3 regions of the Xanthomonas sp. NCPPB 3005 genome follow, and region 2 is predicted to be linked to each of the others. Evidence: predicted binding sites of a transcription regulator. Region 2 holds the regulator's gene; each other region holds the start of a gene.
The links. Region 2 encodes HrcA, which represses chaperone genes, less so after heat shock. Its sites were predicted from a motif close to TTNGCACTCNNNNNNNNNGAGTGCNAA; they were not measured.
Positions count from the first base shown of each region.

Region 1: a site for HrcA is predicted at 1,805-1,831, ahead of AB8810_RS21235 (co-chaperone GroES). Genes of this name have one in related genera too.
Region 3: a site for HrcA is predicted at 2,380-2,406, ahead of rpoH (RNA polymerase sigma factor RpoH). Genes of this name have one in related genera too.

Region 1 is NZ_CP166096.2:4,908,706-4,916,280, reverse strand. Features, by position in the region: gene AB8810_RS21240 (endonuclease) at 1-1,607, opposite strand, end outside; gene AB8810_RS21235 (co-chaperone GroES) at 1,882-2,169, shown strand; gene groL (chaperonin GroEL) at 2,310-3,959, shown strand; gene AB8810_RS21225 (TonB-dependent receptor plug domain-containing protein) at 4,528-7,419, shown strand.
Region 2 is NZ_CP166096.2:2,383,676-2,391,250, reverse strand. Features, by position in the region: gene dnaJ (molecular chaperone DnaJ) at 1-324, opposite strand, end outside; gene dnaK (molecular chaperone DnaK) at 475-2,394, opposite strand; gene grpE (nucleotide exchange factor GrpE) at 2,544-3,065, opposite strand; gene hrcA (heat-inducible transcriptional repressor HrcA) at 3,241-4,299, opposite strand; gene recN (DNA repair protein RecN) at 4,412-6,079, shown strand; gene fur (ferric iron uptake transcriptional regulator) at 6,562-6,984, opposite strand; gene AB8810_RS10270 (outer membrane protein assembly factor BamE) at 7,088-7,486, shown strand; gene AB8810_RS10265 (RnfH family protein) at 7,514-7,575, opposite strand, start outside.
Region 3 is NZ_CP166096.2:711,752-719,326, forward strand. Features, by position in the region: gene ftsX (permease-like cell division protein FtsX) at 1-600, shown strand, start outside; gene AB8810_RS03235 (response regulator) at 608-1,450, shown strand; gene ung (uracil-DNA glycosylase) at 1,469-2,197, shown strand; gene rpoH (RNA polymerase sigma factor RpoH) at 2,417-3,295, shown strand; gene AB8810_RS03250 (trimeric intracellular cation channel family protein) at 3,425-4,045, opposite strand; gene AB8810_RS03255 (NAD(P)/FAD-dependent oxidoreductase) at 4,101-5,408, opposite strand; gene AB8810_RS03260 (VanW family protein) at 5,672-7,327, shown strand; gene AB8810_RS03265 (primosomal protein N') at 7,356-7,575, opposite strand, start outside.

The DNA of each region.
Region 1 (7,575 bases), 2.5 Mb from region 2:
ATCAGCGTCGACAGCAGGCCCATGTAGGCCGGCGAGGCCGAGGTCTGCACGATCTTGCTGCGGTCGTCGGTCAGTTCCAGATCCGGCTCGGACTGCCCGGTGGCCGCGTCGGTGCCGCCTTCGTAGCGGATCGCCATGTACATGACCGCGCGTGCCATGTCGCCCTTGCGGTGGTTCCACACTTCAAAGCTGCCGCCATTGCCGTCCGGGGTTCGCACCCAGTTGGAGTTGCCCGGGTAGCTGCCGCTGCCGCCGCCGAAGCCGGCGTTGGCCTCGGTGATGCGCTCGCCGCAGTTGCTGTCGCAGTTCGCGTACGGCTTGTTGCCGCGGTCGGCGTTCCAGGTGGAGTCGGTCAGGTACAGCATGTGCGTGTCGGTGTACGGCGCGTAGGGCAGGCCCTTGTCGCCGCTGGCGGTGCCGAAGCCCAGCGAGTTCGGCCAGCTGTGCTCGCGGTTGTATTTCAGCCCGCTGCCGCTGCCGGCGCGGTCGGTGACCTTGGCGTAGCTGCGGTTGCGGTAGGCGTCGAGGATGCGCCCGCTGTTGTTCGGGTCCTCGTCGGCGATCTCCAGGATGGTCCAGGTGCTGGTGCCGGAGCTGCTGCTGTACGGGTAGACGGTGTGGCCCTTGATCGTCTCGTGCAGCGAGCAGCGCAACTGGCTGGCGTTGGAGGTGTTGACCCGCGAGTAGTAGCCGCTGGTACCGCCGCCGCTGCCGCTGGCGACGCTGAAGGCGATGCTGCTGTCCTGCGCCGGATGCGCGCCGCCGGCGTCGCTGATCCTTGCCGCCAGGATGCTCAGGCTGCAGCTTTCGCCGGCGGCCAGGGCGGTGTTGGTGGAGATCGCGAACTGGCTGCCGCTGCTCGGGTAGCTCAGCGCCACCGTGCCGGACTGGCTGCAGCTCAGGCCGAACGCGCCGCTGGCCAGGGTCACCGCCTCGCTGAAGGTCACCGCCAGGTCGCCGGCGGCGGGGAAGTTGCTGGCGCCCTGCGCTGGCGTGGTCGCGGTCACCGCCGGCGCGGTATTGCTGCTGCCGCCGCTGAAGGTCTGGCCGCTGTTGCAGGCGCCGAAGCTGCTGGCCGAACTGCCGGCCCAGCTGAAGTCGGACGCGGCGCTGCCGTTGCTGCCGCGCAGCTGCAGCGAGGTGCCGGCCGCGGTGCTGTTGCTCTCGCTGACCGGCAGGTTCTGGCTGGTCAGGCCGGCGGCGGGGCCGCCGCCGCCGGTGATCGCGCCCTCGTAGCTGAGGAACTGCACCACCTGGCCGCTGCCGTCGACCAGCGCCAGGCCGTCGTTGGGGCCGTTCTGCACGCCGTTGCTGGCATAGCCGACGGTGGCGATGCGCACCTGCCCGCCGCAGGTGACCAGGCTGCCGGCCGGCACCGAGGTGGTGGCGTAGACGGCGGCGGCGCTGGGGCTGCTGCCGTTGTACAGGTAGACCTTGTAGCTGCTCAGGCTCTCGCCGGCGGTGGCGACGATCTCCACGCCCTCGCCGGTATCGCCGGCGGCGGTGGCATCGTCGTAGTGCAATTCGTTGATGAACACGGCGGCCTGGGCGTGGCCGGCCAGGGCCAGCAGACAGGCGAGAGGTAAGGCAACGGCGGATGGCTTCATCGACAACTCCTTTTGGATGGTCCCCCCTGGGTCTGCGAGCCTAGCCTGCTCCTGTGACAGCGTTGCGGAATCCGGGTACCAGTTCCGCGGCCGGGAGGGTGCCGAAGCGAAATTTTTTCGTCGCCAGCCCTTGAAAGGGCGCCGACCAGCACCACATCTTGCGCATCCCGGCGTACCGGGTTTTTTCGCGAGCGTTGCTGGCAGTCGTCACATGCGAGTGCTAACATCGCCAGCCTTTCCTAGACCAATCAATCACTTAAGAGGGTCTCTCTCAATGAGCATCAAGCCGCTTCACGACCGCGTCGTAGTCAAGCCGATCGAAGCCGACGAAATTTCCGCCGGCGGCATCGTGATCCCGGATTCGGCCAAGGAAAAGTCCACCAAGGGCGAGATCGTGGCCATCGGCAGCGGCAAGCCGCTGGACAACGGCAGCGTCCGCGCTCCGGCGGTCAAGGTCGGCGACAAGGTCATCTACGGCCAGTACGCCGGCTCCAGCTACAAGGCCGAAGGCGTCGAGTACAAGGTGCTGCGCGAAGACGACATCCTCGCCATCGTCGGTTGACGATGGCGGGAATCGGGAATGGTGAATCGGGAATCGGCAAGAGCGATTTCTGCCGCCTGCGGTTCCCGTCCCTTCCCGATCGTGCGCTTTTGACTCCCCTATTCCCTGTTCTCCATTCCCTATTCCCGAGGTAACTCCACATGGCTGCCAAAGATATCCGTTTCGGTGAAGACGCTCGTTCGCGCATGGTGCGCGGCGTCAACATTCTCGCCAATGCCGTCAAGGCCACCCTGGGCCCGAAGGGCCGCAACGTCGTGCTCGAGAAGAGCTTCGGCGCGCCGACCATCACCAAGGACGGCGTCTCCGTCGCCAAGGAAATCGAACTGGCCGACAAGTTCGAGAACATGGGCGCGCAGATGGTGAAGGAAGTCGCGTCCAAGACCTCCGACAACGCCGGCGACGGCACCACCACCGCCACCGTGCTGGCGCAGGCGCTGATCCGCGAAGGTTCCAAGGCGGTCGCCGCCGGCATGAACCCGATGGACCTCAAGCGCGGCATCGACCAGGCCGTCAAGGCCGCCGTGGCCGAGCTGAAGAAGATCAGCAAGCCCACCGCCGACGACAAGGCGATCGCCCAGGTCGGCACCATCTCGGCCAACTCCGACGAGTCGATCGGCAACATCATCGCCGACGCGATGAAGAAGGTCGGCAAGGAAGGCGTCATCACCGTTGAAGAAGGCTCGGGCCTGGACAACGAGCTGGACGTGGTCGAGGGCATGCAGTTCGACCGCGGCTACCTGTCGCCGTACTTCATCAACAACCAGCAGAGCCAGTCGGCCGACCTGGACGACCCGTTCATCCTGCTGCACGACAAGAAGATCTCCAACGTGCGCGACCTGCTGCCCGTGCTGGAAGGCGTGGCCAAGTCGGGCAAGCCGCTGCTGATCGTGGCTGAGGAAGTCGAAGGCGAAGCGCTGGCGACCCTGGTGGTCAACACCATCCGCGGCATCGTCAAGGTCGTCGCGGTCAAGGCGCCGGGCTTCGGCGATCGTCGCAAGGCGATGCTGGAAGACATGGCCACCCTGACCGGCGGCACCGTGATCTCCGAGGAAGTGGGCCTGGCGCTGGAGAAGGCGACCATCAAGGACCTGGGCCGCGCCAAGAAGGTGCAGGTCTCCAAGGAGAACACCACCATCATCGACGGCGCTGGCGACAGCTCGGCGATCGAGTCGCGCATCAAGCAGATCAAGGCGCAGATCGAAGAGACCTCTTCGGACTACGACCGCGAGAAGCTGCAGGAGCGCGTGGCCAAGCTGGCCGGCGGCGTGGCGGTGATCAAGGTCGGCGCTTCGACCGAGATCGAGATGAAGGAAAAGAAGGCGCGCGTCGAAGACGCCCTGCACGCGACCCGTGCGGCCGTGGAAGAAGGCGTGGTCCCGGGCGGCGGTGTGGCCCTGGTGCGCGCGCTGACCGCGATCGGCGAGCTGAAGGGCGCCAACGAAGATCAGACCCACGGCATCCAGATCGCGCTGCGCGCGATGGAAGCGCCGCTGCGCGAGATCGTCACCAACGCCGGTGAAGAGCCGTCGGTGATCCTGAACCGGGTCAAGGAAGGCACCGGCAACTTCGGCTACAACGCCGCCAACGGCGAGTTCGGCGACATGGTCGAGTTCGGCATCCTGGATCCGACCAAGGTGACCCGTTCGGCGCTGCAGAACGCCGCGTCGATCGCCGGCCTGATGATCACCACCGAAGCGATGGTGGCCGAAGCGCCGAAGAAGGACGAGCCGGCCGGCGGCGCTGGCGGCATGGGCGGCGGCATGGGCGGCATGGGCGGCATGGATTTCTGATCCGCGCCGGCGCAAGCCGACCTGCAGTACGCAGTGAAAAGGAGCCCCGCAGCGATGCGGGGCTTTTTTTATGCGTTTGCGGGGCATGCACGCGCCGCGCGCATGGCCGAGTAGTCGTGGCGAATCGCGGCACGGCGGAGCGTAGGAGGCAGGGCGATTGCCCGCGGCGACGCATGCCGCACAGCACACAGCGAAGCCTCGCGCGCGGAGGGCGGTGCAAGGGTTCGCTGCGCGGCCGGTGGCGGCGCATCCCGCGCAAATCGGCGCCTCTCGCAGCGAATCGCGCATAAAGCGGCATCGTCTACAAGATCCATGTGGCGACGTGTTGACAACGTTGTCGCCGCATTGCAGGTTAGGTCCGCGAGCGCGTCAGGGGATAGGCGCGCCCGCACCGCTCGTCTTCCTTCTGCGCGCCGATGAGGCGCAACGCAGCGCGTGCCATCGCACGCGTGCGGCTGCGCTGTGGGCAACGACACGAGGCTCCTCGTGTGGTCGCGGGACGGAGACGCGCATCGTCGCCGCCGTCGTCCGTCGGCGTTCCACGCCAGCCCGCAGCAGGGAGATCCGCATGCCTCGTCACCCCTTCACCACTCTCGCGCTCGGCATCGTGCTGGCGTTGCATGGCGCGCCCGACGCGCTGGCGCAGGACGCCACCGACGATGCCGCGCCCAAGGCCGCCGCCACCGACCTGGGCCAGGTCGTGGTCACCGGATCGCGGATCAAGCGCTCGGAGGTGGAGGGCGCCGAACCGGTGGTGGTGATCAGCGCGCAGCAGATCCAGCAGGAAGGTTTCCTCACCGTGTACGACGTGCTCAACACGTTGAACCAGCAGGGCAGCGTCGAGGCCGATACCAAATACGGCTCGCACACGCCCAACGCCTCGCCGGTGAGCCTGCGCGACCTCGGCCCGGGCCGCACCCTGTTGCTGGTCAATGGCCACCGCGTCGCCGATTACCCGCAGCCGTATGCGGGCGAGAGCAACTTCGCCAACTACAGCAGCATCCCGTCGGCGGCGGTGGAGCGGATCGAGATCCTTACCGGCGGCGCCTCGGCGATCTACGGTTCCGATGCGGTGGCCGGCGTGATCAACGTGATCCTGAAGAAGGGCTACGAGGGCAACCAGGTGCGGCTGCGCGGCGGCACCGCCACCGAAGGCGGCCGTGACGTGTTCGACCTGTCCTGGGTCGGCGGCACCAGCGGCGACAGGTGGAACCTGACCTATGCGCTGCAGTGGACGCGGCGCGATCCGCTGTCGGTCGGCGAACGCCCGAAGATGGACGACCAGGACGACGAGTCCTACAGCAACTGGACCGCGCAGGCGCGCAAGTACGGCTTCAATTCCTACACCGGCCTGACCCTGCTCGACGCCGACACCAATCAGCGCCTGGCGCCGCCCAGCGGCACCTGCGCGCGCTTCGGCGGCCAGTTCGTCGATTCGCAGCGGCTCAGCTACGACTACAACAGCAGCACCCTCACCAACCTCGGCGGCTATTGCGGCATGGCCCACGACTACGCCGACTGGCTTGCGGCCAGCGGTGGCGACAGCGGCTCGGCCTATCTGTACGGCACCTTCGATTTCGACAACGGCATGCAGGCCTGGAGCACGCTGTCGGTGAACAAGAGCATCGGTTACTGGACCTACGATCCGCCCTACGTCTATCTGGGCCCGTTCCACGACACCGGCACCGACCGCAACCTGTACGCGATCCGCCAGCTGACCCGCTACGAATCCGGCGGCTGGAAGAACCTGGCCAACACCACCAAGGAACTGTCCTGGGATCTGAGCGCCGGCCTCAAGGGCACGCTGGCCGACCGCTTCGACTGGGAAGTCGCGCTCGGCCGCGCGCGCTACACCACCGACGAATACGTGCGTACCGTGGACACGCAGAAGGCCACCGACTACTTCCTCGGTGCGCAACTGGGCAGCACCGCCGACGGCACGCCGATCTACGACCTCAACGAGGAGCGCTGGTACCAGCCGCTCAGCGGCGCGCAGTACAACGACCTGGCGGTGAAGGCGCACAACCAGGCCGATTCGTGGGTCAACCAGGCCAGCGCCAACATCACCGGCGAACTGTTCCAGGGCTGGGCCGGGCCGATCAAGTTCGCCGCGGTCGGCGAGGTCGCCAAACAAGGCTACCGGCTCGATCCGGATCCGTGCGCCAACACCTGCTATCCGCTGGACGTGGTCGACTACGGCGGCGGCGAGCGCCTGCGCTATTCCGGCGGCATCGAGTTCGACGTGCCGCTGCTGTCCTCGCTCAACGCCAGCCTGGCCGCGCGCCACGACCGCTACGGCGACTACAAGTCCTACAACAGCGACCTGGGCTCGGCGATCGGCAAGCAGAGCGACACCACCTGGAGCGCCGGCCTGGAGTGGCGTCCGCTGAGCACGCTGCTGCTGCGCGGCAGCCTCGCCACCAGCTTCCGCGCCCCGGACATGCACTACGTGCTCGGCGAACCCAGCTCCACCCAGCAGACCGTGATCGACCAGTACCGCTGCATCCAGCAGGGCTACTACCTGACCGGCGGCTGCAGCGCCGAGAACGCCGACGTCTACTACCTGATGCAGGTCAACCGCCGCGGCACCCCGGACCTGGAATCGGAACACGGGCGCTCGGCCACCGCCGGTTTCGTGTGGGACATCGCCGACGGCCTGTCGCTGACCGTCGATTACTACAAGATCCGCCTGCAGGACATGATCAAGGACCTCAACCGCGACGAGATCCTGACCGCCGAAGCGGGCTGCCGCACCGGCCTCACCACTGCCGGCGGGGTGTGGGTCAACCCGGGCGGCGCCGAATACTGCGCGCGCATCGTCTCGCGGGTGACGCGCGACGCCGCCGGCCGCGTCGTCGATATCGAGCAGGGGCCGATCAACATCGCGCAGATGCAGGTCTCCGGCGTCGATGCCTCGCTGAAGTACCGGGTGAGCACCGCGCGTTGGGGCAACTTCAGTTTCGGCCTGGACTACAACAACCTGATCAGCTACCGCGAGCAGACCTACCGCACCGACGCCTACAAGAACCTGCGCGACCAGAAGATCCGCAGCAAGCTGCGCGGCAGCGTGCACTGGGAGAACGGCGGTCCGCTGGACCTGACCGTCTACGCCAAGCGCTTCGGCTCCACCCAGGCGGTGAACTGGGGCACCTGCACGCGCTTCGACGACGGCTACCAGCCGAGTCCCTCCGACGAATGCCGGGTCACCGACAGCGCCAACCCGCACTTCGGCGACAGCACCAGCCGCTACTTCGGCCGCGTCGGCCCGGCGGTGTACTGGAACCTCACTGCCGGCTACCGCATCACTCCGAAGATGAAGGTGAACCTGTACGTCAACAACGTGCTCAACACCACCGGCTACGACAACAAGGAACGCTACTACGGCTACCAGTTCTACAACACCACGCTGTACGACGCGATCGGGCGCGAGGTGGCGGCGGAGTATGTGTTCGATTTCTGAGGGCCGTGAGTGGGGAATGGGGAATCGGGAATGGAGCCTTACCGCCATTTTCGCCGTGCGGGCTTTGCCCATTCCCCATTCTCGTTTCCCCATTCCCGGCGCCACAGTTGCATCAGCAACTGTGGCGCCGCCAAAAATCCTGTGCTATCAATGCAT
Region 2 (7,575 bases):
GCCGGCGCCCCCGAAGATGTTGCCGAAGATGTCGCCGAAGATGTCGCCCATGTCCGGGCCGCCAGCACCGCCACCGCCGCCCATGCCGCCCATGCCGTGCTCGAACGCGGCATGGCCGTGCGCGTCGTACATGCGCCGCTTGTTGCCGTCGGACAGGACCTCGTAGGCCTCCTTGCACTCCTTGAACGCCGCCTCGGCGGCGTGGTCGCCAGGATTGCGGTCGGGGTGGAACTTCATCGCGCAACGGCGATAGGCCTTCTTCAGCTCGTCGTCGTTGGCGGTACGGGCCACGCCCAGCACTTCGTAGTAGTCGCGTTTGCTCATGGCTGGGAATGGGCGATGGGGAATGGGGAATGGTTCAAAACGGGCATCCTGTAGCGATAGTCATAGCGGCGATGGAACCGGGAACCTTAAAACGGCGAAGGAGCGGAGCCTGAGCACCGCTCCTTCGAGAACCGATTCCCTAAGCCTGGATCACGCCTTCTTGTCGTCCTTGACCTCGGTGAACTCGGCGTCGACCACGTCGTCGCCGGCCGCGGCCTGCGCGCCGCCCGGCGCAGCGCCCGGCTGCTCGCCGGCCGCCGCCGCCGCGTACAGCGACTGCCCGGCTTCTTCCAGCACCTTGGTCTTGGCCTCGATCTGGCCCTTGTCGTCGCCCTTCATCGCCGTTTCCAGGTCCGCCAGGGCCGACTCGACCTTGCCGATCACGTCGCCGCCGACCTTGCTGCCGTGCTCGGTGATCGCGCTGCGGGTGGCGTGGATCAGGCCGTCGGCCTGGTTGCGCGCCTGCACCAGCTCATGGAACTTCTTGTCTTCCTCGCGGTTGGCTTCCGCGTCGGCGACCATCCGCTGGATCTCGTCGTCCGACAGGCCGGAGCCGGCCTTGATCTCGACCTTCTGTTCCTTGTTGGTCTTCTTGTCCTTGGCCGACACGTGCAGGATGCCGTTGGCGTCGATGTCGAAGGACACCTCCACCTGCGGCAGGCCGCGCGGCGCCGGCTCGATCCCGGACAGGTCGAACTTGGCCAGCGACTTGTTGTAGCGGGCCTGCTCGCGCTCGCCCTGCAGCACGTGCACCGTCACCGCGGACTGGTTGTCCTCGGCAGTGGAGAAGGTCTGCGAGGCCTTGGTCGGGATCGTGGTGTTCTTCTCGATGATCTTGGTGAACACGCCGCCCAGGGTCTCGATGCCCAGGCTCAGCGGGGTCACGTCGAGCAGCAGCACGTCCTTGACGTCGCCGGCCAGCACGCCGCCCTGGATCGCCGCGCCCAGCGCCACGGCTTCGTCCGGGTTGACGTCCTTGCGCGGATCCTTGCCGAAGAACTCGGCCACCGCCTGCTGCACCTTCGGCATGCGGGTCTGGCCGCCGACCAGGATCACCTCGGTCACGTCGCTGGCGCGCAGGCCGGCGTCGTTGAGCGCGGTGCGGCACGGCTCGATCGTGCGCTTGACCAGGTCCTCGACCAGCGCCTCGAGCTTGGCCCGGGTCAGCTTGATGTTGAGGTGCTTCGGGCCCGACGCGTCGGCGGTGACGTACGGCAGGTTGACTTCGGTCTGCTGCGAGGACGACAGCTCGATCTTGGCGCGCTCGGCCGCATCCTTCAGGCGCTGCAGCGCCAGCGGATCCTTGCGCAGGTCGATGCCCTGGTCCTTGTTGAATTCCTCGACCAGGTAGTCGATGACGCGCTTGTCGAAGTCTTCGCCGCCCAGGAAGGTGTCGCCGTTGGTGGCCAGCACTTCGAACTGCTTCTCGCCGTCGACGTTGGCGATCTCGATGATCGACACGTCGAAGGTGCCGCCGCCCAGGTCGTACACCGCGATCTTGCGATCGCCGCCCTGGCCCTTGTCCAGGCCGTAGGCCAGCGCCGCGGCGGTCGGCTCGTTGATGATGCGCTTGACGTCCAGGCCGGCGATGCGGCCGGCGTCCTTGGTCGCCTGGCGCTGGCTGTCGTTGAAGTACGCCGGCACGGTGATGACCGCCTCGGTGACGGTCTCGCCCAGGAACGCCTCGGCGGTCTTCTTCATCTTCTCCAGCACCTGCGCGGAGATTTCCTGCGAGGCCAGCTTGCGGCCGTCGGCGGTGGCCACCCAGGCGTCGCCGTTGTCGTGCTGGACGATGCCGTACGGCACCAGGCCGATGTCCTTCTGCACTTCGGCGTCGGTGAACTTGCGGCCGATCAGGCGCTTCACCGCGTAGAAGGTGTTCTTCGGATTGGTGACCGCCTGGCGCTTGGCCGAGGCGCCCACCAGCACTTCGCCGTCCTTGGTGTAGGCGACGATCGAGGGCGTGGTACGGTCGCCTTCGGAATTTTCGATGACGCGGGCCTTGCCGCCGTCCATGATCGCCACGCACGAGTTGGTCGTGCCCAGGTCGATGCCGATGATCTTGCCCATTGGATGACTCCTGAAAATTTCTGGTGTCCGGCCGCTGCCGGGGTCTGGTTCGGATATAGGGATGGCCGCAGGTCATTCAAGCCATCACCGCAAATTAGCGTTCTGCCGCGGCCGCGCCCGATTCAGGCGCGCACCGCCGCCGCCACGCGTCAATCGTGCTTCGCGACCACCACGAGCGCCGGCCGCAGCAGGCGCTCGTTGAGCAGGTAGCCCTTCTGGAACACCTGGATCACATGGCCGGGGGCGACGCCGTCGGCCTCGGCCTGGCTGATCGCCTGGTGATGTTCCGGGTTGAACGGCTGCCCGGTCGGGTCGAGCAGGGTCAGGCCGTTGTCGGCGGCGACCTTGAGCAGCTGCTTGTAGGTCAGCTCCAGGCCGTCGCGCAGCGGGCTGGGTTCGCTGCCGGCGGCGCTCAGGCCGGCGTCCAGGCTGTCGAACACCGGCAGCAGGTCGCCGAGCAGGCGCTCGTTGGCGAACTTGCGCGCCTGCTCGACGTCGCGGGCGATGCGCTTGCGCTGGTTTTCCAGGTCGGCGCGCTCGCGCAGCACGTCGGCCTTGAGCAGCGCCAGCTCGGTGCGCAGCGTCTCGATCTGCGCCTGCAGCGGATCGGTCGCCGGCTGCTGCGCCTCGGACAGGTGTTCAGAATCGAATTCGGGGTGGTCTTGGTTCATTTCCGGTTCCCTGGCGGGAGATGCACCCGCCCTACCGGACCACCTATGTGGGCGTGCGGGGCGGATTCAAGATGCTGTGTTGCATTTGGGGAATGGGGAGGCGGAAATCGGGAATGGGAAAAGCAGGCGGCGACCGCGGGGCCGCTGCCGCCGGCTGGCCACACTGCCGTGCGCGCTAGCGCTCTGTCGGCGGGGTCGGGTCCAGGGCCGCGCCCAGGACTTCGGCGGCGGTCTGCACCAGCGGGATCACCCGGTCGTAGTCCATGCGCTTGGGGCCGATCACCCCCAGCACGCCCAGCACCTGGCCGCCGGCCATGTACGGCGCGGTGACCAGCGACACGCTCTCCAGCGGCACCACCCCGGTTTCCTCGCCGATGAAGATGCGCACCCCCGGCGCACGGATGGTGCGCTCCAGCAGCTGCAGGATCTCGCGCTTGCTGGCGAAGATCTCGAACAGCTCGCGCAGCCGCTCCAGGTCCGACAGGTCCTGCACCCCCATCAGCTTGGTCTGCCCGGCCAGCACCATGTCGTCGCCGGCCGGGGCCAGCGCCTGCTCGGCCAGCTCCACGCTGTGCGCCAGCAGCAGCTCCATCTCGTCGCGCGCGTGGCGCAGGTCGCGCACCAGGCTGGCGCGGATGTCGGCCAGCGCACGCCCGGCGAAATGCGCGTTCAGGTAATTGGCCACCCGTTCCAGCTCGGCCGGTTCGTAGGCCTTGCGCGGTTCGATGACCCGGTTCTGCACCTCGTTGTCGGCGAACACCAGGATCGCCAGCACCCGGCGCGCGTCCAGCGGCACAAAGTCGATATGCCGGAACGCGAACTGCTCGCGCTTGGGCGCGCTGACCACGCCGACGAAGTGGGTCATCGCCGACAGCAGCTCCGAAGCGCTGCCGAGCAGCGCCTGGGTGCCGGCGGCATTGCTCATCTCCGCGCGCAGCCGCGCCACCTCGCCCTCGCCCGGCGGGCGCATCTGCACCAGGCTGTCGACGAACACCCGGTAGCCGGTGGCGGTGGGAATGCGCCCGGCCGAGGTGTGCGGCGAGCTGAGCAGACCGGCGTCCTCCAGGTCGGCGAGGATGTTGCGGATCGTCGCCGGACTCACGTCCAGCCCGGCGTGGCGGGCCAGGGTCTGCGAGCCGACCGGTTCGCCGTCGCGGATATAGCGCGAGATCAGCGTGCGCAACAGCTGCCGGGCGCGTGGGTCGAGCGAGGAGTGGACCGGGGAGGCGCGCATGCAATCAATCCGTGAGACTGGACACTAGATAATGGCTGCATGCCGGCTTGGCAAGTCATTGGCCCACCTACCCCCGCGTGCTAGCGTTGCGCGCCCCTGGATCCCGACCCCCATGCTCAGACATCTCTCGATCAAGGATTTCGCCGTCGTCCGCGGCACCGAACTGGAATTCGGCGCTGGCATGACCGTCGTGTCCGGCGAAACCGGCGCCGGCAAGTCGCTGATGGTGGACGCGCTCGGCTTCCTGTCCGGGCTGCGCGCCGACAGCGGCGTGGTCCGCCATGGCGCCGACCGCGCCGAACTGTCGGCCGAATTCGCCGTGCCCGAGGCCGCCCCGGCGCGCGCCTGGCTGCGCGAGAACGAGCTCGACGACGACGACCAATGCCAGCTGCGCCGGGTGATTCGCGCCGACGGCGGCTCGCGCGCCTGGATCAACGGCCGCCCGGTGACCCTGTCGCAGCTGGCCGAACTGGCCGGGCACCTGGTCGAGATCCACGGCCAGCACGAACACCAGGCGCTGCTGTCGCGCGGCAGCCAGCTCGGCCTGCTCGACGCCTACGCCCGCAACGAGGCCGAACGCGCCGCGGTGCGCGCCGCCGCCGCGCGCTGGCAGGCGCTGCTGGCCGAGCGCGAGACGCTGCTGGCGCAGGGCGACGTGTCCGACCGCATCGGCTTCCTCGAGCACCAGCTGGCCGAGCTGCAGCGCGAGGACCTGGAGCCGGCGGCGATCGCCGCGCTGGACGCCAACCATCGCCGCCAGGCCCACGCCGCGGCGCTGATCGGCGCCTGCGAGGGCGCCGCGCAGCGGCTCAACGGCGACGAAGCGCCGGCGGTGCTGGAACTGCTGCAGCAGACCCGCCACGAACTCGGCAAGGTGGGCGAATACGAGCCGCGCCTGGCCGAGGTCGAAGCGCTGATCGACAGCGCCACGATCCAGCTGGAAGAGGCGCTGGCGCTGGTCGACCGGGTGCGCGACGACCTCGATGCCGATCCGGCGCAGTTCGAGGACATGGAACGCAAGCTGGGCCGGCTGCACGACCTGGCGCGCAAGCACCGGGTCACCCCGGACACGCTGGGCGAGCACCGCGACGCGCTGCTGGCCGAGGTCGAGGGCCTGCGCGGGGCCGGCGAACGGCTGGACGTGCTGGATGCGGAGATCGCCCGCGCCACCCAGGCCTGGCGCGACGCCGCCGCCGCGCTCAGCGGCACCCGCCAGCGCGGCGCGCAGGCGCTGTCGCGCGACACCACCGCGCTGATCGGCGAACTGGGCATGGGCGGCGGGCGCTTCGAGATCCAGCTCGAGCCGCACGAGGCCGAGCGCCCCGACCCGGCCGGCGCCGAGCGCGTCGAATTCCTGGTCGCGGCCAACGCCGGCCAGCCGCCGCGGGCGCTGCGCAAGGTCGCCTCCGGCGGCGAGCTGTCGCGCATCTCGCTGGCGATCGAGGTCGCCGCGCTGGGCCTGGACGCGGTGCCGACGATGGTGTTCGACGAGGTGGACTCGGGCATCGGCGGCGCGGTCGCCGACATCGTCGGCAAGAAGCTGCGCGCGCTCGGCGAGCAGCGCCAGGTGCTGTGCGTGACCCACCTGCCGCAGGTCGCGGCGCAGGGCCACGCCCACTACCGGGTCAGCAAGGCCCCGGTCGAGGGCATGACCCAGAGCTCGGTCGAACTGCTGGCGCCGCGCCAGCGCGAGGAAGAGCTGGCGCGGATGCTGGGCGGGGTCGAGGTCAGTAAGGAAGCCCGCGCGGCGGCCAAGCGGCTGCTGCAGAGCGCTGGCTGAGAGCGGCTGTTCCTGGATTCGGCCACGCTAACGCCACTGTTGAAGCGCCTGCAGTACCGTTCCGCCGGGCTGGCGGCCTGGATTTCGGCTCGGTCGCGTGGGGTGTCCCCGCGCGCATGCACTGGGGAGTCCCGAGCCATCAGGTGATAGGAAGCTTGCAGGCTTCGGATGGGGTCGGGTCGGGGCTGAAGCCCCTCCTACAGTGCACCCAGCCGGTTCGTCGCGCGCCCCTGTAGGAGCGGCTTCAACCGCGACGAACGAAGCCATCCAGCCAACCGATTTCGGAAACAATCAGGACCGATACCAAAGCCACCGGCAGTCGCTCCCTAGTGCACCCAGCCGGCCAGCCGCAAGCCCCGGTGGGAGCAACTTCAGTCGCGACGAACGGAGTCGGGTCCGCAACGGTTACGGCGCCATGTCCAGGTGGCGACGCTCCCGGGCGAACCCGAACCGCTCCCGCGCCCGCACGCAGGGGCGGCGGCTCAGCCCTTCTTGCCGGCCGGGCGCTTGCTGCGCACGTACAGCACCAACGAGTGCTCTTCCAGTTCGTAGCCGTGATCGGCGGCGATCTTGCGCTGCAGTTCCTCGATCTCGGCGCTTTCGAACTCGATGACGTTGCCGGTATCCACGTCCACCATGTGGTCGTGGTGGCCGCCGCGGTCCAGTTCGTACACCGCCTGGCCGCCTTCGAAATTGTGCTTGAGCACCAGGCCGGCCGCCTCGAACTGGGTCAGGACGCGGTACACCGTGGCCAGGCCGATCTCGTCGCCGTGATCGAGCAACTGGCGGTAGATCTCTTCCGCGGTCATGTGGTGGCGCGCCGACTTCTGCTCGAGCAGCTCCAGGATGCGCATCCGGGGATGCGTGACCTTCAGGCCGACTTTGCGCAGATCGTGGGATTCCATGGCGTCTCCGTTCATAGCTGGTTTAGCGCCAGCTGCCTCGGGATGGGTCGCGGCGGTCGTCGGGAGTGTATCATCGACCCGATTTCCCTCAGTACTGTCCCCGATGCGCAATCTCTTGCTGGTCGCCGCTGTTGCCCTGTCCACCGCTGGCTGCGGGATCATCTACAAGCAGCCTATCTACCAAGGCAACCTGATCAAGCAGGGGGCCGTCGATCAGCTCAAGGTCGGCCAAAGCAAGCAGCAGGTCAACGCGCTGCTCGGCACCCCGTCGATCCCGGATCCGTTCCATGCCCAACGCTGGGACTACACCTCGACCGAGCGCCTCGATCGCCTTGGCCGGACCGAGATCAAGAATTTCGTCGTCTACTTCGACAACGACACGGTGACCCGCTGGGAAGGCGACTATTTCCCGGACAACGATTCGGAGCTGGCCAAGAACAGCGTGCGCCAGTTCGGCCGCAACCTGGCCAAGGACAAGAAGAAGCAGCGCCGCAGCGAGTAAGCGGCGCCGGCAACGCGCCTGGCGGCGCTAGCGCGGTTTCGCGCGCCGCCGCCGGGCGTCCTTCGGATCGGCCAGCAATGGCCTGAGCA
Region 3 (7,575 bases), 1.7 Mb from region 2:
GAGCTGCGCGACAGCGCCGGGCTCGGCGAGGCGCTGGACGCGCTCGACGACAACCCGCTGCCGACGCTGCTGATCGTCACCCCGGCCGCGGCCGACGACGCGCAGCTGGCCGCCTCGCTGAGCGCGCTGCCGCAGGCCGACCTGGTCCAGCACGACGCGTTGTGGCGCAAGCGCCTGGACGGCTGGCTGCGCTTCGGCGAGCGCCTGGTACAGGTGCTGTCGGTGCTGCTCGGCGCCGGCGCGGCCTTGGTGGTCGGCAACACCGTGCGCCTGGACATCCAGTCGCGACGCGAGGAAATCGGCGTGCTGCAGTTGCTCGGCGCCAGCGACGGTTTCATCCGCCGCCCGTTCCTGTACCTGGGCGCCTGGTACGGCTTCGGCGCCGGGGTGCTGGCGCTGGGCCTGATCGCCGCTTCCGGGCTGGCGCTGGGGCCGCCGCTGGCGGAACTGGCCGACAGCTACGGCAGCCATTTCGCACTGCACGGGCTGGACGCCTTGCACTCGGCGTTCGTGCTGCTCGGCACCCTGCTGCTGGGCTGGCTCGGCGCCTGGCTGGTGACCGGCCACTTCCTGCGCCAGACGCGTCCCACCGATACCTGAGGCGCGCATGTCCCGGCACGAGCTCAAGCACCTGATCAGCGACGCCCCGCGGGTGATGGTCGTGGACGGCTCCAAGCTGGTGCGCAAGCTGATCGCCGACGTGCTGCACCGCGAGCTGCCGGATGTGGAAGTGGTCGGCTGCGCCAGCATCGCCGAGGCGCGCGCCGCGCTGGAGGCCGGCCCGGTGAACCTGGTCACCACCTCGCTGGCGCTGCCCGACGGCGACGGCCTGGCCCTGGCGCGCAGCGTGCGCGAGGCCGCCGGCCAGGCCTACGTGCCGGTGATCGTGGTCTCCGGCGATGCGCAGCAGCACCTGGTCGAACGCCGCTTCACCGAATACGTCACCGACTACTTCGACAAGGCGCTGGGCCACGAGGCGCTGGCGACCTTCATCCGCGGCTACGTGCAACCGCAGCCGGTGGTCGGCGCCACCATCCTCTATGTCGAGGACAGCCGCGTGGTGGCCGAGGCGACCAAGCGCATGCTCGAGCGGCAGGAGTTGCACGTGGTGCACGTGCTGACCGCCGAGGACGCGTTCGCGCTGCTCACCGCCGAATCGCTGGGCCGCACCACCCGCCGCATCGACCTGGTGCTGACCGACGTCACCCTGAAGGGCGAACTCAACGGCCGCGACGTGGTGCAGCGCATCCGCATCGACTTCGCCTACGGCAAGCGGCGCATGCCGGTGCTGGTGATGACCGGCGACAGCAATCCGCACAACCAGTCCGAACTGCTGCGCGCCGGCGCCAACGATCTGGTGCAGAAGCCGATCGAGGAGCGCCTGCTGGTCACCAAGGTGCTGTTCCAGCTGCGCCTGGCCAAGCTCAACGACACTGCCGTGACCTTCTGACCGATCTGCCGAACCTGCATGAGTAGCGAAGACGACACCCGGATCCAACTTGAACCCTCGTGGAAGGCGCGGGTCGGCGACTGGCTGCTGCGCCCGGAGATGCGCGAGCTCGCCGCGTTCCTGCGCCAGCGCAAGGCCGCCGGCGCACGCGTGTTCCCGCCCGGGCGGCAGATCTTCGCCGCGTTCGACGCGACCCCGTTCGACCAGGTCGAGGTGGTGATCCTCGGCCAGGATCCGTACCACGGCTACGGCCAGGCGCACGGGCTGTGCTTCTCGGTGCTGCCCGGGGTGCCGGTGCCGCCGTCGCTGCTGAACATCTACAAGGAGATCGAGGACGACCTGGGCATCCGCCGTCCCGATCACGGCTGCCTGTTGCCGTGGGCGCAGCGCGGCGTGCTGCTGCTCAACGCGGTGCTGACGGTCGAGGAAGGCCGCGCCGGCGCGCACCAGGGCAAGGGCTGGGAGGGCTTCACCGACCACGTCGTGGAGACCTTGAACCGCGAGCGCGAAGGCCTGGTGTTCCTGCTGTGGGGCAGCTATGCCCAGGCCAAGGGCAAGGTCATCGACACCCGCCGCCACCGCGTGCTGAAGGCGCCGCATCCCTCGCCGCTGTCGGCGCACCGCGGCTTCCTGGGCTGCAAGCATTTCTCCGCGGCCAACGAGTACCTGCGTCGCCGCGGCGCCACGCCGATCGACTGGAGCCTGCCGCCGCGCGCGGCGCTGGACCCGGCCTTGGCCGGCGGCTGAACCGTGGTTCGACGGCGTCGCCCGGAGCGCGCCGCGTGTACGCAAATTTCGCAGCCCGGGTGCTAGTTTTGGCGCTCGTAAGCGGTTACGCCCGTCTTTCCCAGCGTTCCAGTGGCTTCTGTCACAGTCCGTTTCCTGATTCGAATGTTCCATAAACGGAACGCAGGAACTTTTTACTGTACCCAGCAGTCTAGTTAGTTGACTGCTAAGATGAGCCCTATGAGCCAGACCATACCTGCCACCGCGCTGGTGGCCAACAACCTCCCGATCCCCAGTCCGCTCGGTTCGCTGGATGCCTATATCGGCGCCGTGCACCAGATCCCGGTGCTGACGTCCGAAGAGGAACGCGCGCTGGCGGTGCGCTACCGCGACCAGGAAGACCTGGATGCGGCGCGCGAACTGGTGCACTCCCATCTGCGCTTCGTGGTCCACGTCGCCCGCGGCTACAACGGCTACGGCCTGCCGCTGGGCGACCTGATCCAGGAAGGCAACATCGGCCTGATGAAGGCGGTCAAGCGCTTCGACCCGGAAATGGGCGTGCGCCTGGTCAGCTTCGCGGTGCACTGGATCCGTGCCGAGATGCACGAGTACATCCTGAAGAACTGGCGCATCGTCAAGGTCGCCACGACCAAGGCGCAGCGCAAGCTGTTCTTCAACCTGCGCAAGTCCAAGACCCGCCTGGGCTGGATGAACGCGGCGGAAGTGACCGCGGTCGCCAAGGACCTCAACGTGTCCGAGCGCGAGGTGCTGGAGATGGAGTCGCGCCTGTCCGGCCGCGACATCGGCTTCGATGCGCCGTCCGACGACGACGACGACCATGCGCCGCCGTCGCCGGCCGCCTACCTGATGGCTGCCGAGGAAGATCCCTCGCAGGCCTACGAGCGCGCCGACAGCGAGGACAACCAGCTGCAGCTGCTGCGCGAAGGCCTGGCCGAACTGGATGCGCGTTCGCGCGACATCATCAAGCGCCGCTGGCTGGATGCCGACAGCAAGATCACGCTGCAGGAGCTGGCCGACGAGTACGGCGTGTCGGCCGAGCGCATCCGCCAGATCGAAGCCAACGCGCTGAAGAAGATGAAGGCGTTGTTCGTGGCGTGAGTGGTGCGCCCAGCTGCGGATGATCGATCCGCCAAGCAAGAAGGCCCGGTTTTCCGGGCCTTTTTCGTTGCGCCAACGCGAGCGAAGACCGGCGCTGGCGAGCCGCATTGCGGCCGCCAGGGTTGCGGGTTACGGCTCCGGCGGCGGCCGCGCCACCGGCAGGTGCCAGCCATAGCGGATCGCCATGAAGCGCAGGCCGAAGCACAGCGTGGCGCCGATCGCCAATCCCCAGGGCTGCGGCAGGTGCAGCGCGTGCGCCGCGGCGACCACGCCGCCGCCGAGCAAGGCCGCCACCGCGTACAGCTCGGCCTGCAGCACCACCGGCGTGCGCGCCACCAGCAGGTCGCGGACGATGCCGCCGCCGATGCCGCTGAGCATGCCGAGCAGGGTCGCGCTGAGCGGACCCAGGCCGAACGCCAGCGCCTTGCTGGTGCCGTACACCGCGAACAGCGCCAGGCCGAGCGCGTCGAAGATCTGCACCGGGTTGCGCAGGCGCTCGACCGTGTTGTGGCTGTAGAAGGTCAGCAGCCCGGCCAGGCAGGCGACGCCGAGGTAGCGCGCGTCGCCGAGCGCAGCCGGCGGGGTGGCGCCGATCAGCACGTCGCGGGCGATGCCGCCGGAGACCGCGGCCGCGCACGACAGCACCAGCACGCCGAACAGGTCCAGGCGGTGGCGCACGCCGACGGTGGCGCCGCTGATCGCGAACACGAAGGTGCCGAGCAGGTCGAGCAGGAACAGAAAGGTCGCCAAGACGGCACTGCGCAGCGGCAAAGGGCGGCTAGGATCGCAGCCCCGCCGCAGGGTGTCACGCGGCCGCTGGCGGTTCCGCTGGCGCGGGCGCAGGCTCGGCCGGGCGTTCGTCGTCGCCGAGGATGATGCGCGCCGCGCGCTGGTAGCTCCAGTACGCCCAGGCCCAGTTGAGCAGCACCACCAGGCGGTTGCGGAAGCCGATCAGGAAGAACACGTGCGCCGCCAGCCAGAACCACCAGGCCAGCAGGCCGGACAGCTGCAGGCGGCCCAGGTGCACGATCGCGGCCATGCGCCCGATGGTGGCCAGGTTGCCGTAGTCGGCATAGCGGAACGGCGCGTCGCCGGGTTCGCCGCGCAGCCGTTTCGACAGATTTTCGGCGACGTGCCGGCCCATCTGCTTGGCCGCCGGCGCCACCCCGGGCACCGGCTTGCCGTCGGCCTGCTGCAGGGCGGCCAGGTCGCCGGCCACGAACACTTCCGGATGCCCGGGGATGCTCAGGTCCGGCTGCACCTGCACGCGGCCGCTGCGGTCCAGCGGCACGTCCAGGGTCCGCGCCAGCGGCGAGGCGGCCACGCCGGCGGCCCAGACCACGGTGCGTGCGGGCACGAAGGTACTGCCCAGTCGATAGCCGCTGGCGTCGATGTCGGCCACCGGCACGCCGGTCAGCACTTCCACGCCGAGCTTTTCCAACTGCCGTTGCGCCTTGGCCGACAGCCGCTCCGGGAACGAGGCGAGCACGCGCGGGCCGGCTTCGATCAGCCGCACCTTGGCCTCGGCGGGATCGATGCGGCGGAATTCGTGCTTGAGCGTATGCCGCGCGATCTCGGCCAGGGTGCCGGCCAGTTCCACCCCGGTCGGGCCGCCGCCGACGATGGCGAAGCTGAGCCAGGCCGCGCGCGCGGCGGGGTCGCTCTCGGCTTCGGCGCGTTCGAACGCCAGCAGCAGGTGGCGGCGCAGGTGCAGCGCGTCGTCCAGGGTCTTCAGGCCGGGCGCGTGCCTGGCCCATTCGTCGTGGCCGAAGTAGGCATGGGTGGCGCCGGTGGCGACCAGCAGGTAGTCGTAGTCCAGCGTCTCGCCGCCGGCCAGCTGCACCTGCCGTGCCTGCTTGTCCAGGCGCACCACTTCGCCCAGGCGCACTTCCACGTTGTCCTGCTTGCGCAGGATCTGCCGCAGCGGCGCGGCGATGTCCGGCGACGACAGGCCGGCGGTGGCGACCTGGTACAGCAGCGGCTGGAACAGGTGGTGGTTGCGGCGGTCGATCAGGGTGATGCGCAGCGGCGCCTTGGCCAGCGCGCGCGTGGCCCACAGCCCGGCGAAACCGCCGCCGACCACGATCAGGTGCGGCACGGGCGGGCTAGCCATGCAGGACTCCAGGGACAGGCAAAGACGAGGCGCAAGCGGCTGTCGGCACGCTGGCGACGGCTGCGGACGCTGCACGCACGCGGTGCGGCGCGGCGCCGTGATGCACGCAGCGGTCGAGGCGCCGTGCAGGAACTGGGGGCTGGAACGGCATGGCCCTATAGTAGCGCGATGGCAGGCGCAGGCAGGGATGCGGAGGGCGCGTGGAGATGCGAGCGACAGCAACGGATCGGCCTCTGGTTTCGCCCGCGGCAACGCCGTCGCGGGTGGGCGGCCTGCTGTTCGCGCTGAAGACCCGCGTGCTGCAACTGCGCCGCGCGCTGCGCGATCTGCGCGGCGGGCCGCGCCGGCATCGCCGCGATGCGGGACTGCCGATCGCCGCCGCGGCGGTGTCCGAGTCGGTCACCGCGCTATGGCCGGAGTCGGAGGAGACCTCGCCGCTGCTGGTCGCCGGCAAGATCCACAACCTGCGCGTGGCCGCGCGTGCGCTGCACGGGATCGAAGTGCCGGCCGGCGCCACCTTCAGTTTCTGGCGGCAGCTGGGCCGGGCCACGCGCCGGCGCGGCTTCGCCGCCGGGCGCGAACTGCGCGAAGGCTGCCTGGTGCCGTCGATCGGCGGCGGCCTGTGCCAGTTGTCCAATGCGATCTACGACGCGGCGTTGCGCCAGGGCCTGGAGATCGTCGAGCGGCATCGGCATACCCAGGTGATCGCCGGCTCGCTGGCCGAGCGCGACCGCGACGCGGTGGTGTTCTGGAACTACGTGGATCTGCGCCTGCGCGCGGAGTCGGCATGGCGCCTGGAAGTGTGGCTGGATGGCGATGACCTGCACGTGCGCATCCTCGGCGGCGCGCCGGCCGTCGCCGCGTTGCCGTTGCTGCCGCTGCGGCGCGCGCCGGCAGCGACGGCGGCGAACGACTGCACGCGTTGCGGCCGCGAGGAATGCCATCGGCATGTGCCGGCGAGCGCGCAGGGCCTCCGCCGCACCTGGCTGGTGGACGAGGACTGGCCGGAATTCGCCGACGACCGCCGGCGCCGCATGCAGCCGGGCGATCGGGTGCTGGCGCTGCGCCGGAGCAGCGTCGCCGCGGTGCAGGCGGCGTTGCTGCAACGCTGGTGGCTGCGCCGCGGGCTGCCGTTGCCGCAGGTGCGGCAGCGCGCGCAGCGCATCCGCCTGCGCGCGCTGCAGCGCCTGCTCGGCGCGCAGGATGTCGAACTGGTGGTGCCGCAGAGCCTGTTGCCGGGCCTGTGGCTGGCCGGCGAACTGCAGGGCCGGCGCTGGGACGTGTGCATGACCGCGCTGCCGATGCACCTGCTGCAGGCGCGCCTGGACGTGGCGGCGCAGCGCCATCCCGACAGCGCCACGCTGCGCGATTTCCGCGCCGATCCGCGGCTGGTCGAGGCCGAGCGCGCGGCGCTGGCGCAGGCGCGGCACTGGATCACCCCGCATCGCGAGCTATTGGCGTTGGCCGGCAGCCGCGGCATCGCCTTGCAATGGCGGCAGCCGTTGCCGCCCGCAGCGCCATCGCCCAGCGGCGATGGCGCTGCCGCGCAGGTGCTGCTGGCGGCGTCGGCGCTGGCGCGCAAGGGGGCGTTCGAACTGCGCGAGGCGTTGCGCGGTTTGCCGGTGCAGTTGCTGTTGCCGCCAGGCGCGCAGGAGACGCCGCAGTTCTGGAGCGGTTTCGATGTGCGCCGGGTCGCGTCGATGGCCGCGGGCGTGCAGGCGGCCGCGGTGGTGGTGCTGCCGGCCTGGGTCGAGCAACAGCCGCGTGGCGTGCTGCTGGCCTTGGCGCTGGGCAAGCCGGTGATCGCCACCGCCGCCTGCGGTCTGGGCGCTGACGACGGCGCGTGGCGCTGCGTGGAAGCCGGCGACAGTGCCGCGCTGCGCGCGCAGCTGGTCGCCGTGCTGGGCTTGCCGGGCTGAGACGGCGCGTCGCGAACGACGCGCTGTCTCAGTACAGATCCTGCGGATCCACATCCAGCGACCAGCGCACCCGCCGCGCCTGCGGCAGCGCATGGATCGCCGGCACCGCCGCGTCCAGCACCGCATGCAGCGCGCGCCGCGTCGGCGCCGACAACAGCAACTGGGTGCGCTGGAAACCGGCGCGGCGCGGCATCGGCGCCGGCATCGGCCCGAAACGCTGCACCTCGGCCTGCTCCGGCAGCAGCGCG